2 regions of the Pseudofrankia inefficax genome follow, and region 2 is predicted to be linked to the other one. Evidence: predicted binding sites of a transcription regulator. Region 2 holds the regulator's gene; the other holds the start of a gene.

Region 1 (7,235 bases), 4.3 Mb from region 2:
GCGGCTGGCCGCACGCCCGGCGGCTGGCTTCGTCCTCGTGTTGGACGAGGACCAGCGCGACCCGGCCGGCGGCCCGCGCGTCGTCGGCGTCGTCGGCCCGCTGGAGATCCGCCGCGCCCTCGAGACCGCGCCGGCCCGCGGCCGCGCGGTCGTCGCGGGTTTCAGCCGCCCCCACCACCACCCGGGCCGCTGACCCAGGGCGCGGCGCTAGGAGCGGGGGCTCGGGGCGGGGAAGGCGGAGAAGGCCTCGCGCCACTGGATCGGGAGGTCGGTCAGCTCCGCGTGGCCGATCCGGTCCCAGCGGAACCAGCGCGGCGCGTCCTTGTCCAGGCTCCAGGCCAGCAGGTACCAGCTGCCCCGGGCGTAGGCGAACGCGTGCGGCTCGACCTGGCGGTGGCTCGGCCGCCCGGCGGCGTCGACGTAGTCGATCGTGACGGCGACGCCACCGCGCATCGCGTCCTCGATGACGGGCGTCGCCGCCGACCGGGGTAGCCCGTTCGGGCGGGTCCACACCCGGGCCGCCCGCTCGACGACCCGTTCGTGCGCGGCCGGCCCGAGCGCGCTGAGCACCTTGTGCAGCGCGGCCTGCGCGGCGTCGGACAGCGGCCCGTCCGGCATCGCGACCAGGGCTACCGCGACGGCCGCCGCCTCGTCCTCGGTGAACTCGACCGCCGACGGGCCACTGGCCGGCGGCTCGGCTGGGCCCTCCGGTGGCTGCGGTCGCGCTCGCGACCCGGCCGCGCTCATACCGCCACGTTCCCACCTCGGCGCCGAGAAAGGGCCGGAAGCGCGGACTTGTCGCGCCGGAGGCCGGACCTACCAGCCGCGGGCTCGCCACTCCGCCAGGTGCGGGCGCTCATGACCCAGGGTTGAGTCCTTGCCATGGCCGGGGTAGATCCAGGTCGTGTCCGGGAGCGGGCCGAAGACCTTGGCTTCCAGGCCGTCCATCAGGGAGGTGAAGGCGGCCGCGTCGTTGCGGGTGTTGCCGGGGCCGCCGGGGAACAGGCAGTCGCCGGTGAACAGGTGGGGCGCGGCCGGGTCGGCGTCGTGGAGCAGCGCGATCGAGCCCGGGGTGTGGCCGACCAGGTGGATCGCGCGCAGGGTGACCTGGCCGACGCGGATCTCCTCGCCGTCGCCGAGCAGGGTCGCCGTCGGGACCGGGATCTCCGGGGCGTCGTCCGGGTGCGCGACGGTCGTGGCGCCGGTCGCGGCCACGATGTCCGACAGGGCCTGGACGTGGTCCGGGTGGCGGTGGGTCGTGACCACGGTCGCCAGGCCCGCGTCGCCGATGACCCGCAGCAGCGTGTCGGGCTCGTTGGCGGCGTCGATCAGCAGCTGCTCGCCGGTCGCGGCGCAGCGCAGCAGGTAGCAGTTGTTGTCGAACGGACCGACCGCGACCTTCGTGACCGTCAGACCGGGCAGCTGCCGGACGTCGGCCGGCCCGCCCACCGTGACGTCGCCCGTGTACTCGCGCACGCTCATCGTTCGCCCTCCGGCCCACCGGTCCCGGTTCTCGTCCCCGTCATTCTTCCCGCCGGGCCGGGGCTTGGTGCCAGCACCCGGCAGACTTCGCCGCCCGGCGCGCCGGTCAGCCCAGGGAAGCGGAGCCGGCGCCAGGTCCCGGCCCGGCGTCCAGCGCCGCGAGCCTGCGCCGGGTCGGCGCCGGGACCGCGTGCCATCGTGACCGCACCGCCGGCTCCCAGCCTGGCCAGAGCGTCCCCTGGAGCATCCCGACCAGGATCTGGACGCCGCGGGTGGCGTCTGGCCACCGTCCGGTGACCAGTTTGCGCGCGACGAGCACGACCAGCTGCGCCGCGTGCACCAGCAGCCAGCCACGGCCGGTGGAGCCGCGGTGGCGTCGGGCGTACGGCACGGCCGCGCGGCCCAGCTCGCGCTGCAGCTCGGTGGCCCGCCCGGCGGTGGCGCCGCCGGTGTGACACACCGGCCAGGCGCCGTCGCACCAGCCGATCCGGCCGCCGGCGGCGAGCAGCCGGGCGAACAGGTCGGTCTCCTCGTAGTAGAGCCAGAAGGTCGGGTCGAACCCGCCGATCCGCAGGAACATGTCGGTTCGAATCGCGAAGAACGCGCCGACCGGATAGCGCAGCGCCGGCCAGCGCGCAATGGCCGCGGCTTCGCCGCGCACCGCGGTGAACGCGCTGGTCCTTCTGTTCGGCAGCACCGCGGTCGAACGACCGGGACCGCCGTCATCCGTGCACACTCCAAATCCGAGCACATCAACATCGGCGGGAGCCTGCGCGAGAAGTTTCGGCAGCATTTCCCGGGTGTCATCGGGGATGGTCACGTCGCTGTTCACGACCAGGACCCAGTCCGGTCGTCGGACCTGTTCAGGCTCGTCGAGCGTGTGTCGGACGGCGAGGTTGACCGCGGTGCCGTAGCCGATGTTGCCGTGGCCCTGGTAGACGCGCACACCATCGGGCGCGTCGTGGTGCGAGTGGCCAGGCTGGTTCTCGACCAGGGCGACCCGGCAGCCCGCCAGGCCGGCGAGGGTGCTGAGGAGCCCGGACAGGTGCGGCGAGCCGCCGTGCGAGACGACCACGGCGAGGAGGATGTGCATGATGTCCGCTCTTCGGGGCGCGGGCCGGCCCGCGCATCATCTGGATAAAGGCGGCTGACGAGCCGTCCCGGGCCACCGTAGCCAGACGATCCGAACGTTCTCCAGTAATGCGAACCGGCGAGTCGCGACGCAACAGGTGTTGCCCTCCGCCATGCATGATCGAGGAATTCGCCGGTTAACACAAAGGCCTTCCTGGGTCATCGCCGGGGGTCATTCCGCGTCGCGCCGGCGGGCGTCCTCGAAGGTGGGCGGACGGTGCCGCGGGCGGATTCTGGCCCGGGCGGACGCCGCGCTCCGGGCGTGACGGGACGGCGCCGTGGCATCCAGTGGCCCCGGGCCGCCCCTCGCCGGGACCGGTCGCCGGTGCTCGCTACTATCGAACGAGCGTTCGGCGAAGCCCAGTGGTAGCGGGTGGCGCATCGTCCGGCCGAGAAGTGTCAGACCCCATCCGTACGCTGGGACTACCGCTGCGCGGACAGGGGTTGTTCGGTCACGGGTGTGCCGCGCGACGGTCAGGCGGGGACGAGGTCTGGGCGGTGCCCGCGGGGTCCCGGCGGACGTCGGCCCGCGGACGGGGCCGGGACGACCCAGAGGCCCAGCTGGCCGTCGGGCCCGCACCGCGGCGCCAGGAGCGATACGGAACCGACAGGACGTGAGGAAACCCAGATGACGGACCGGCTCGTCGTACGGGGCGCGCGCGAGCACAACCTGCGGGACGTGGACCTCGACCTGCCGCGCGACGGGCTGATCGTCTTCACGGGGCTGTCCGGCTCCGGGAAGTCCAGCCTGGCGTTCGACACGATCTTCGCCGAGGGGCAGCGCCGCTACGTCGAGTCGCTCTCGGCCTATGCGCGCCAGTTCCTGGGCCAGATGGACAAGCCCGACGTCGACTTCATCGAGGGCCTGTCCCCGGCGGTCTCGATCGACCAGAAGTCGACCAACCGCAACCCGCGCTCGACGGTCGGGACGATCACCGAGGTCTACGACTACCTGCGCCTGCTGTTCGCGAGGGCGGGGCGGCCGCACTGCCCCAAGTGCGGCCGGCCGATCTCCAGGCAGACCCCGCAGCAGATCGTCGACCGCCTGATGGAGCTGCCCGAGGGCACCCGGTTCCAGGTGCTCGCGCCGATGATCCGCGGCCGCAAGGGCGAGTACGTCGACCTGTTCGGCGAGCTCCAGACCTCCGGTTTCGCCCGGGCCCGGGTCGACGGGACGGTCATCCAGCTCACCGACCCGCCGAAGCTGGAGAAGCAGAAGAAGCACACGATCGAGGTCGTCGTCGACCGGCTCGCGATCAAGGAGACGGCCAAGCGCCGGCTGACCGACTCGGTCGAGACCGCGCTGCGCCTGGGCAACGGCCTGGTGCTCGTCGACTTCGTCGACCGGGACCCCAAGGACGAGGACCGCGAGCGGATGTACTCCGAGCACCTCGCCTGCATGTTCGACGACCTGTCGTTCGAGGAGCTGGAGCCGCGCTCGTTCTCGTTCAACACGCCTTACGGCGCCTGCCCCGAGTGCACGGGCCTGGGCACCCGCAAGGAGGTCGACCCGGAGCTCGTCATCACCGACCCGACGCTGTCGCTCGCCGAGGGCGCGATCGGCCCCTGGTCGGGTGGGCACAACAAGGAGTACTTCGAGCGGCTGCTGAGCGCGCTCGCCGAGGACCTGCACTTCAAGATGGACACCCCGTGGGAGGGGCTGCCCGAGCGGGCCCGCAAGGCGGTGCTGCACGGCAGCGGCGAGACCGAGATCCACGTCGGCTACACCAACCGGTACGGCCGCAAGCGCTCGTACTACACGGCCTTCGAGGGCGTGATCCCGTTCCTGGAGCGCCGGCAGCGCGAGGCCGAGTCGGACACGAGCCGGGAGCGCTACGAGGGCTACATGCGTGACGTGCCCTGCCCGGGGTGCCGGGGCGCGCGGCTGAAGCCGGAGACGCTCGCCGTCACCGTCGGCGGGCACTCGATCGCCGAGGTCGCGGGCCTGTCGATTCGCGAGTGCGCCGAGTTCCTCGCGACGCTGGAGCTGACGGAGCGAGAGCAGTCGATCGCCGGCCGGGTGCTCAAGGAGATCGACGCCCGGCTCGCGTTCCTGCTCGACGTAGGGCTGGACTACCTCTCGCTCGACCGGTCGGCCGGGACGCTGGCCGGCGGGGAGGCGCAGCGGATCCGGCTGGCGACCCAGATCGGCTCCGGCCTCGTCGGCGTGCTGTACGTCCTCGACGAGCCGTCGATCGGCCTGCACCAGCGAGACAACCGCCGCCTGATCCGCACGCTGGTCCGGCTGCGCGACCTGGGCAACACGCTGATCGTCGTCGAGCACGACGAGGACACGATCCTGGCGTCCGACTGGGTCGTCGACATCGGCCCCGGCGCCGGCGAGCACGGCGGGCGGGTCGTCGTCTCCGGGCCGGTGTCCGACCTGCTGGCGAGCGAGGAGTCGCTGACCGGCGCGTACCTGTCCGGGCGGCGCTCGATCGCCGTGCCCGCGGTCCGCCGGCCGGTCACGAAGGGCAAGATGCTCACGGTCCACGGCGCCCGGGAGCACAACCTGCGCGACGTCACCGTGTCGTTCCCGCTCGGCTGCCTGGTCGCGGTGACCGGCGTGTCCGGCTCGGGCAAGTCGACGCTGGTCAACGACATCCTGGCCGCGGTGCTGGCGAACAAGCTCAACGGCGCCCGCGAGGTCCCCGGCCGGCACCGGACCGTCTCCGGCCTCGACCACCTGGACAAGGTCGTCCGCGTCGACCAGTCGCCGATCGGGCGCACCCCGCGCTCGAACCCGGCGACCTACACCGGCGTGTTCGACCACATCCGGCGCCTGTTCGCCGAGACCACCGAGGCGAAGGTCCGCGGCTACCTGCCGGGCCGGTTCTCGTTCAACGTCAAGGGCGGCCGCTGCGAGGCCTGCTCCGGCGACGGCACGATCAAGATCGAGATGAACTTCCTGCCGGACGTCTACGTGCCCTGCGAGGTCTGCGCCGGTGCCCGGTACAACCGGGAGACGCTGGAGGTCCACTACAAGGGCAAGAGCATCGCCGAGGTCCTCGACATGCCGATCGAGGAGGCCGCGGAGTTCTTCGCCGCCGTCCCGGCCATCGCCCGCCACCTGCGGACCCTCGACGAGGTAGGGCTCGGCTACGTCCGGCTCGGCCAGTCGGCGCCGACGCTGTCCGGCGGGGAGGCCCAGCGGGTGAAGCTCGCCTCCGAGCTGCAGCGCCGGTCCACCGGCCGCACCGTCTACGTCCTCGACGAGCCGACCACCGGCCTGCACTTCGAGGACATCCGCAAGCTGCTCGGCGTGCTCGGGCGCCTGGTCGACGCGGGCAACACGATCCTCGTCATCGAGCACAACCTCGACGTCATCAAGACCGCCGACTGGATCATCGACATGGGGCCCGAGGGCGGCAGCGGTGGCGGCCGGGTCGTCGCCGAGGGGCCGCCGGAGGCCGTCGCCGCGAACCAGGCCAGCCATACGGGGGTCTTCCTGCGCGAGATCTTCGAGGGCCGGGCCGAGAAGTCGGCGCACGCGGACGCGGCCGTCCTCACCGCCACCATCGGGGCGGCCTGACCGGCCACCGGTCGGCGAGTGGTGCTTTCCGGGTGGCGGCCGGCGCGGGATTCTGACGGGGTGGACGGAGAGGCGGGACCGCGGCGCGGCGGCGTGCTGCCTGCCGACGGTCTGGTCGGGCGCGGGCGAGAGGTCGCGGCGCTGCGCGGGTGGCTGGACGAGGCGCGGGGCGGGGCCGGCCGGCTGGTGCTGTGCGCGGGCGAGCCGGGGATCGGGAAGACGAGGCTGGCGCGGGAGTTCGCCGGCATGGCGCTGGCCGGCGGGTGCGCGGTCGCCTGGGGGCGTTGCGCCGAGGCCGCCGGGGCGCCGGCGTTCTGGCCGTGGCGGCAGGTACTGCGTTCGCTCGGCATCGCCCCTGATCCGGTGCTTGGCAGTGGTTCCGCCGGCCCAGACGGCGAGGCGGCGCCCGAGGATCGGTTCCGGGTGCTCGACGGGGTGGCCGACGCGGTCGCCACCGTCGCCGCGCGGGGAGGCCTGACGGTCATCCTCGACGACATCCACTGGTCCGATGAGCCGTCGCTGCTCGTACTTCGTCATCTCGCGGACCAGGTCGCCGATGCCGAGTTGGTCGTCTTCGCCGCGTTCCGGGACCGGGAGCCTTCCGACGTGCTGGCCAGGGTGCTGCCGGACCTGCTGCGTTCGCCGGCCGCGGCGCGCCTGGACCTGCGTGGGTTCGACCTGGCCGAGGTCCGGGACCAGCTACGGCGGATGGCCGACCCTCGGCGGCCTGGCGCGCCCGCGCCCAGTCCGCCCGTCGAGCCCGCCGGCGACCGGGAACCTGGCGGCGACCGGCCGCCCGGTGCCGACGAGACGGCGCGGGTGGTGCTCGGGGTCACGGCCGGGAACCCCCTGTTCGTGCGGGAGATCGGGCGGGCAGTCGCCGACGGGACCTGGCGGCCGGACCGGCCGCCGCGCAGCGTGCTCGATGTCGTCGCCGCCCGGCTCGAACGGGTCGGCCCCGGCTGCCGGCGGCTGGTGCAGGCGGCGGCCATCGTCGGGCGGCGTTTCGGGATCGGACTGGTCGCCTCGGTGCTCGCCGAGCCCGTCGACGCGTGCCTGACGTTCGCGGACGAGGGGGTCGGGCACGGCC
Region 2 (7,235 bases):
GACCTCGTCCAGCTCCAGGAGGCTCGTGCCGACCTGCGCCGCCTCTCGGACCGCCGCGAGGGCCTGGGCGACGACCTGGCCGGCCGCCCGCATCGCCCCGATCGCCTCTGCCGATTTCAGCTCGACCATGCCAAAGCCCACCTGTTCTCGGCCTTGCCGGCCGTTCGCGCTGGGACGCACCGTGAGGACTACGCGGGGTGCCGCCCACGTCCGGCGACTCCCACGAAGTACCGGTATAACTATCACGGTACGACGGATCGGGGGTGCATGGCCCCTCCCACCGGACGGGCAGCAGCGGCGGGCCGAGGGGCGGCCCCGTACGATCGCGGGGTGCGGTTTGTCAAGGGGCAGGGGACCGGGAACGACTTCGTGATCGTGCCGGACCCGGACGGTGAGCTGGAGCTGACCCCGCGCCTGGTGCGTGCGCTGTGCGACCGGCGGTTCGGCATCGGCGCCGACGGCGTGCTGCGGGTCGTGCTCACCGCGGCCGAGCCGTCGGCCGCCGGGCTGGGGAATTCCTGGGCCGCGGATCTCCCGGACGGGCGGCGCGCGCCCGCCGAAAGCCGCACGGCCCGACCGGCGGGAGCCGGCGGCGCCCGGTGGTTCATGGACTACCGCAACGCCGACGGGTCGATCGCCGAGATGTGCGGCAACGGCCTGCGCGTCTTCGGCCGCTACCTCGTCGACGCGGGCTACGAGCGGGCCGGGCTGATCCCGGTCGCGACGCGCGCGGGGGTGCGCCTGGCTGACGTCCCCAATGAGGGCGACGTGACGGTCGAGATGGGGCCCCCGACGATCGGCCCCCTCGGCGCGGAGCGCGTCTCCATCGCCGGCCGGACCTTCGAGGCCACAAACGTGTCGATGGGCAACCCGCACGCGGTCTGCTTCGCCGACGACCTCGCCGAGGCCGACCTGAACGCTCTCGACCTGACCCGACTGCCCCAGGTCTCCCCGGCGGCCTACCCGACCGGCGCCAACGTCGAGATCGTCATCGGTGCCCCGGACGCCGTGCGGATGCGGGTCTACGAGCGAGGCGTGGGCGAGACCCTGTCCTGCGGTACCGGGGCCTGCGCCGTGGCGGTCGCCGCGGCGACCAGGGCCGGTCGGGGCCCCGGGACGGTGATCCCGGTCGACGTCCCCGGCGGGCGGGTCACGGTGCTGTGGGACAGCGATCAGGTACGGCTACGCGGCCCGGCCGTGCTCGTCAGCGAGGGCCTGCTGCGTTCCGACTGGCTTGCCGCCGCCCAGGCTGGCTCGGCGGAGCCTGCGCTGGCCGGTCGTCCCACCTGACGATCCGCTCGGCGCTCGGCCATGGCCTGGCCCGTGACGGCGGCCTGATCCGTGCCGGTGGCCTGGTCCGTGACGGTGACGTGGTCCGAGAACCGAAAACCCGTCGCGGGGGTTGGCTGGGCGTGGCACGCTACCGGCACCGGCGATGTGTAGCACCTCCCGCTCCGGCGGGGCGCGAACCGCCGGGGGCCGGGAACCGCGGAGCAGGCGATAACAGACCGCGGAACCAGGCCGCATGGGAACAAGGCCCACAAAGGGCCCTCGGCATCACCCGTCCCGGATGTACATCCTGGACAACTGGAGCGAACGGTCACCGCGTGGAATTCGGGTGCGGGTCCGTCGCGTTGGAACGGACGGTATGAGTCTTCCAGCTGAATCCACTCCCAACAGCCCGGTCCGCCGGCCCGCTGCCACGCGAGGCGACCGGAACCCTTCTGACGCGGTGGCCCGGGTGCTGGCCACCGACAACGCCCTTGAGGACGCCGCCGACAGCGGCGAGATCACTTTCACGGGCCTTGGCTTCTACGACGACGCGGGCGACGAGCTGGCGGTCGAGGAGCGCGGCGCGCTGCGCCGGATGCAGGGGCTTGCCACCGAGCTCACCGACGTCACCGAGGTCGAATACCGGCAGCTGCGGCTGGAGCGGGTCGTCCTGATCGGGGTCTGGACGGTCGGCACGATCGTCGACGCCGAGACGTCGATGGCCGAGCTCGCCCAGCTCGCCGAGACCGCGGGCTCGGTCGTGCTCGACGCGCTGGTCCAGCGCCGGGACAAGCCGGACACGGCGACCTACGTCGGCTCCGGCAAGGCCAAGGAGCTGGCCGAGGTCGTCCGCGCGGCCGGAGCCGACACGGTGATCTGCGACGGTGAGCTCACTCCCGGCCAGCTGCGCCAGCTGGAGGAGGTCGTCAAGGTCAAGGTCATCGACCGGACCGCGCTGATCCTGGACATCTTCGCTCAGCACGCGACGTCCAAGGAGGGCAAGGCACAGGTCGAGCTGGCGCAGCTGCAGTACATGCTGCCGCGCCTGCGCGGCTGGGGTGAGTCGATGTCCCGGCAGGCGGCCTCCGGCGGGCGCGCGCCCATCGGTACCCGCGGCCCCGGTGAGACGAAGATCGAGACGGACCGCCGCCGGCTGCGCGCCCGGATCGCCAAGCTGCGCCGGGAGCTGCGCGAGATGGAGACCGTCCGCGAGACGAAGCGCTCGTCCCGCAAACGCGGCGAGGTGCCGTCGGTCGCGATCGCGGGCTACACCAACGCGGGCAAGTCCTCGCTGCTCAACCGGCTGACCGGCGCGGGCGTGCTGGTCGAGGACGCCCTGTTCGCCACGCTGGACCCGACGGTGCGCCGCGCGACCCTGCCCGACGGCCGGGCGTTCACGCTCACCGACACGGTCGGCTTCGTGCGCCACCTGCCACACCAGATCGTCGAGGCGTTCCGCTCCACGCTGGAGGAGGTCGCCGACGCGGACCTCATCCTGCACGTGGTCGACGGCTCGCACGCCGACCCGGTCGGGCAGCTCTCGGCGGTGCGCGAGGTGCTGAACGACATCGACGCCGGCGACGTGCCCGAGCTGGTCATCGTCAACAAGACCGACATCGCCGACAAGACGACGGTGGCGGCCATCAGGCGGGTGGCACCGGACGCGGTCTGCGTCTCGGCCAGGACCGGGGCGGGGATCGCCGAGCTGGTCGAGGCCCTCGCGACCCGCGTCCCGCACCCGCAGGTCGAGGTCGACGTCGTCGTCCCCTACAACCGGGGCGACCTGGTCGCCCGCGTTCACGAATCCGGCGAGGTGCTCCACCAGGGGCACAACGCCACCGGTACGGAGCTGCGCGCGCGCGTCTCCGCCGCCCTCGCCGCCGAACTGGGCGCCTACCGCGCGCCGGCGCGAGTCTGATTCGATCGTGCCGAGACCGGCTCCGCTAGTCCGCCTCTCGGCGGACGGGCGGGGCCGGTTTCGGCGCACGTCCTGACCGGTTCGCCACCGGAGCGAGATCGGCGCGAGCCCGTCAGAGGTCGGCCTGCGCCGTCCAGAGAGCCGAGATCGGAACGGCGCGCAGGCGTGGGCCGAAGGGCAGGACCTCGGGACCGGCGTAGAGCACATATCCGGCGTGGAAGCGGTCGCCGATCTGGTCGGCCAGCCGGCGCAGGCCGCGGAAGTCTTCCGTGCGCACGGTCTCGGCGGCCTTCACCTCGACCCCGACGATCTCACCGGACGCCCGCTCGAGCACCGCGTCGACCTCGTTGCCGTCCCGGTCCCGGTAGTGGAAGAGCGAGACCGGCTCCTGGGCCCAGGTCAGCTGTCGGGCCAGTTCACCCAGGACGAAGTTCTCGATCAGCGCGCCGACGTTCGCGGTCGGGTGAGACGCCCGCCGCGGCGACATACCTGTCAGGTGTCCGGCGAGGCCGGAGTCGACGAATATGATCTTCGGTGTCGCGACAGCTCTGGTGGTCAGGTTGTTGGACCAGGCCGGAATCCGCTGAACGACGTAGGAGAGCTCCAGCGCGGCCAGGTGTCTGCGGACGGTGGTCGCCGGCACCGCGAGGTCGTTGCTGAGCCGGTTCGGAACGAGAAGACCGCCTGCCGTTGCCGCCAGTGCCTGAACAAGCTGGCGCAACTCCGCCGTCCGTTCGATCTCGGATATCTGGCGAATATCGCGTCCGATGAGGTCCGAGATGTACGACTCGAAGAACCGGGCCCGCCGACGCAGATCCTCACGGCGCACGGCCTCGGGGTAACCGCCGCGCAGCGCCCGCTCGACATAGTCGTTCCGATCGAGGGCGCCCGGGGCCAGCAGCGGCTCGTCCCGCGCGAAAACGGCATCGACGAACGCGTCTGGGCCGCCATCGATCTCGCCCTGGGCGAGCGGCCATAGCTCCACGGTCTCCGACCGGCCCGGCAGGATGTCCGGAATGCCCTTCATTCCCCACAGGCGCGCGGACCCGGTGAGGAGGTACCGCCCCGGACGGGGGTCTCGATCCACCTTCGACTTGATCGCGAGCAGGAGATCCGGGGCTCGCTGGATCTCATCGATCATCAGCAGCCCGTCCGCGTTGACGAAGCCGGCAGGATCCGCCAGGGCCGCGGCTCGCACCGCGTCATCGTCCAGGTAGTAGGTTCGCGCCTCGCCGTGTGCGTCCACGGCGAGACGCGCAAGCGTGCTCTTTCCGACCTGGCGCGCGCCGTTCACGACGACGACGCGCGTATCCGCCAGCGCGGCGGACACCAACGCCTCCGCGTGCCTGGGGAAAAGCTCACGTCTCAGCTGCGACACCGCCACCACCGCCGTCCCTCGCCACCACGCCGCCAGCCGATTCTCTCATGATCGACGGTCGATCTGCCGCCATGGTCACGGTCGATCTGCCGTCATGATCACGGTCAATCTGCCGGGCGTGGCGCGGTGGATCCGGTACGCGGAGCCATCCGGTCGGGGCGCTTGGCGGTGGAGCGTCCGGTGGCGCGTGCCCGCGCTGTTCCGGACGCTCCGTCGCGCCTCAGTCGGGTCTAGACCCGCCGCATGACCGCGACGACGCGGCCGAGGATGGTGGCGTCGTCGCCGGCGATGTCGTGGAACGCGGGGTTCTCCGGCTGCAGCCAGACATGGCCGTCGTCGTGGCGGCGGAACCGCTTGACGGTCGCCTCGCCGTCGATCATCGCGGCGACGATCTCGCCGTTCTCGGCCACCGGCTGCTGGCGGACGGCGACCAGGTCCCCGTCGCAGATCGCCGCGTTGATCATCGACTCACCGACGACGCGCAGCAGGAACAGCGTGCCCTCGCCCACGATCTCCCGGGGCAGTGGCAGCACGTCCTCGACGGCCTGCTCGGCCAGGATCGGACCACCGGCCGCGATCCGGCCGACCAACGGCAGGTAGGCGGTGGCCGCGGTGAGCTGGGCGTTCTCGTCGTCGTCCGCGCGCACGTCGTCGTCCGAACCGAGGGTGTGCACCCGCAGCGGCGTCCGGCCCTTGCCCGCGGCGAGGTCGGGCCGGGTCTTCGGGAGCGGCCGGATCGGCGCCTCGCCCTCGGAGGTGACCACCTCGATCGCCCGCGGCCGGTTTGGGTCCCGGCGCAGGAAACCCTTGTCCTCCAGCATCTTCAACTGGTGCGCGACGCTGGACGTGCTGGTCAGCCCTACCGCTTCGCCGATCTCCCGGACGCTCGGCGGGTAGCCGCGACGCTCGACGGCGTCACGGATCACCTCGAGGACCTTCCGTTGCCGGGTGGTGAGACCCTGTTCGTCGACGGGCCCGTCGGGGAAGTCGCGCACGGTCCCACCGGCTTCGCCGCGGCCGGCGGACGGGCGACCGGCCCTGCGCGGTCCCCTTCCCTGCGTGGTCATGGCGTGGGCACTCCTAGCCTCGAGGTCATGGCGACCGTTCTCCTTCGTCGAGCTCGTCGAGCGAGGCTCGACATCGGGGGACCCGGAGCGCCTCCCGGCGTGTCCGGATCGAACGCCCGACAGGCCGGCCCACCGGCACCGAGGCCGGCGAGCCCGACCGGAACGGGCGCCTCAGGTTTCGGCGCCGCAGCCCGGCCACGCCGCCCCACTGGACCCGACGTCCGGGGACGCCTGCGCCGGGACTCCCGTCACCGGGACCCGGCGCTTCAGGGACCCCCGCGGTTCAGGGACCCCCGCGGTTCAGGGACCCCCGCGGTTCAGGGACCCCCGTTCTGCGGGGACCCCCGCCGTTCGGGGAACCCGACGTTTGGGAGACATCTGGGTGAAGCTGGGCGTGTGGATGAAGCTGCGCGCGTCATGCCTGATCGTGATGACCGTAGCCGGACGACGACGGAATCTCAAACACGCGTTCGAGCGTGTCCGGGTAGCTTGCCGGGCTTATGCGTGTAAGAATCGACCATCAGTTCGAACGACACCCTGCCCCAGTACCGGCCACCGCCGCATGTTGACCTTGAGTTAGCGTCGTCGGTGGTCCGCGATGTCTGCCCGGGGAACATCTCCCCGGACCCCCGAGTTGGTTGAGCTTCGCTCGACGAGCGCAGCCGGGTCGCTGGCCCGGCCGCTAGGAGGTTGGCGTGACGAACCCGCGTGGGGCCACGACGATCCCGGGCCGCCCGGCCCCGGTAGGTCCCGACGGTGCCCAAGTGATCAGTCTTCCCGTGCCGACGCGCCGGCGCCCTGGGCGCGCGGCAGCGCCCGTGGCCCCGGTACAGAGCCCGCTGGCGCGGGCGGCGGCGGCCGAGCATCCCGTCGCCGGTGTCCGGCCGGCGCGCCGCCGAACCCGTCGCGAGTCCCAGGCCGCGCCCGCGCTGCGGCTCACCGCCCGCGGCCGCGTCGTGGCCGCCTTTGTCATGGGCCTGGCGCTCTGGGGTGCCGCGAGCGGCATCTGGCTCGGCGTGACCTGGCTCCTCGCCACCACCGGCCACTGACCCAGGCGTTTCGCGGTCTCCGGTCGGCCGGGTGTCATACCCGGATGGCGATCTTCTGCCGGTAATGGGCTGCTGGTCGACCATGATCGCGAAGTTTGTATGAACTCTGGCGATTGATGTGCGATTGGCGCCCTTTCTTGATGGACGGTGCGTGATCGTGACCTCCACGGTTGAGGGCCAGCCGCCGATGATCGCCAGTTTGGGTATGGAATCTCGCGTTGGCGGATGATCCGCAAGTGAACGGCTGATCCATGCGGCGGCCCTGAGTCGTTTACTGTCGGGCCTGCTACCAGCCGTGTCCGGCGAGGCTTACGGCGGCGGGCGAGGAACGCGGGCGTGAGGCGACGCTGGCGTTGTGATACCCCCGTCCCGACTGCCCACCGGCGCCGAATCGCGCGGTGAAGCCGAGACAGAGCATTCCCCGCGGACCGTGGGGAGAGCCCACGTGCCGACGCTGGCCCATCGGTGCTGGTGATCGCGGATTTGGCCCTCGGATGGTCGGGGAAGAGGCCTGGTCGCGACCAGGGGAGGGCTAAAACGGCGATCAAGGA

What was found. Region 2 encodes LexA, which represses DNA repair genes until DNA is damaged. Its sites were predicted from a motif close to CGAACNNNNGTTCG; they were not measured.
Region 1: a site for LexA is predicted at 2,953-2,966, ahead of uvrA (excinuclease ABC subunit UvrA). Genes of this name have one in related genera too.

The regions. Positions count from the first base shown of each region.
Region 1 covers NC_014666.1:5,995,321-6,002,555, reverse strand. The annotation lists gene FRAEUI1C_RS24280 (zinc metalloprotease) at 1-193, shown strand, start outside; gene FRAEUI1C_RS24275 (helix-turn-helix transcriptional regulator) at 208-747, opposite strand; gene FRAEUI1C_RS24270 (MBL fold metallo-hydrolase) at 817-1,482, opposite strand; gene FRAEUI1C_RS24265 (glycosyltransferase family 2 protein) at 1,589-2,575, opposite strand; gene uvrA (excinuclease ABC subunit UvrA) at 3,242-6,145, shown strand; gene FRAEUI1C_RS24255 (helix-turn-helix transcriptional regulator) at 6,206-7,235, shown strand, end outside.
Region 2 covers NC_014666.1:1,435,921-1,443,155, forward strand. The annotation lists gene map (type I methionyl aminopeptidase) at 1-129, opposite strand, end outside; gene dapF (diaminopimelate epimerase) at 331-1,290, shown strand; gene hflX (GTPase HflX) at 1,742-3,190, shown strand; gene FRAEUI1C_RS05755 (ATP-binding protein) at 3,303-4,568, opposite strand; gene lexA (transcriptional repressor LexA) at 4,799-5,635, opposite strand; gene FRAEUI1C_RS05765 (hypothetical protein) at 6,400-6,684, shown strand.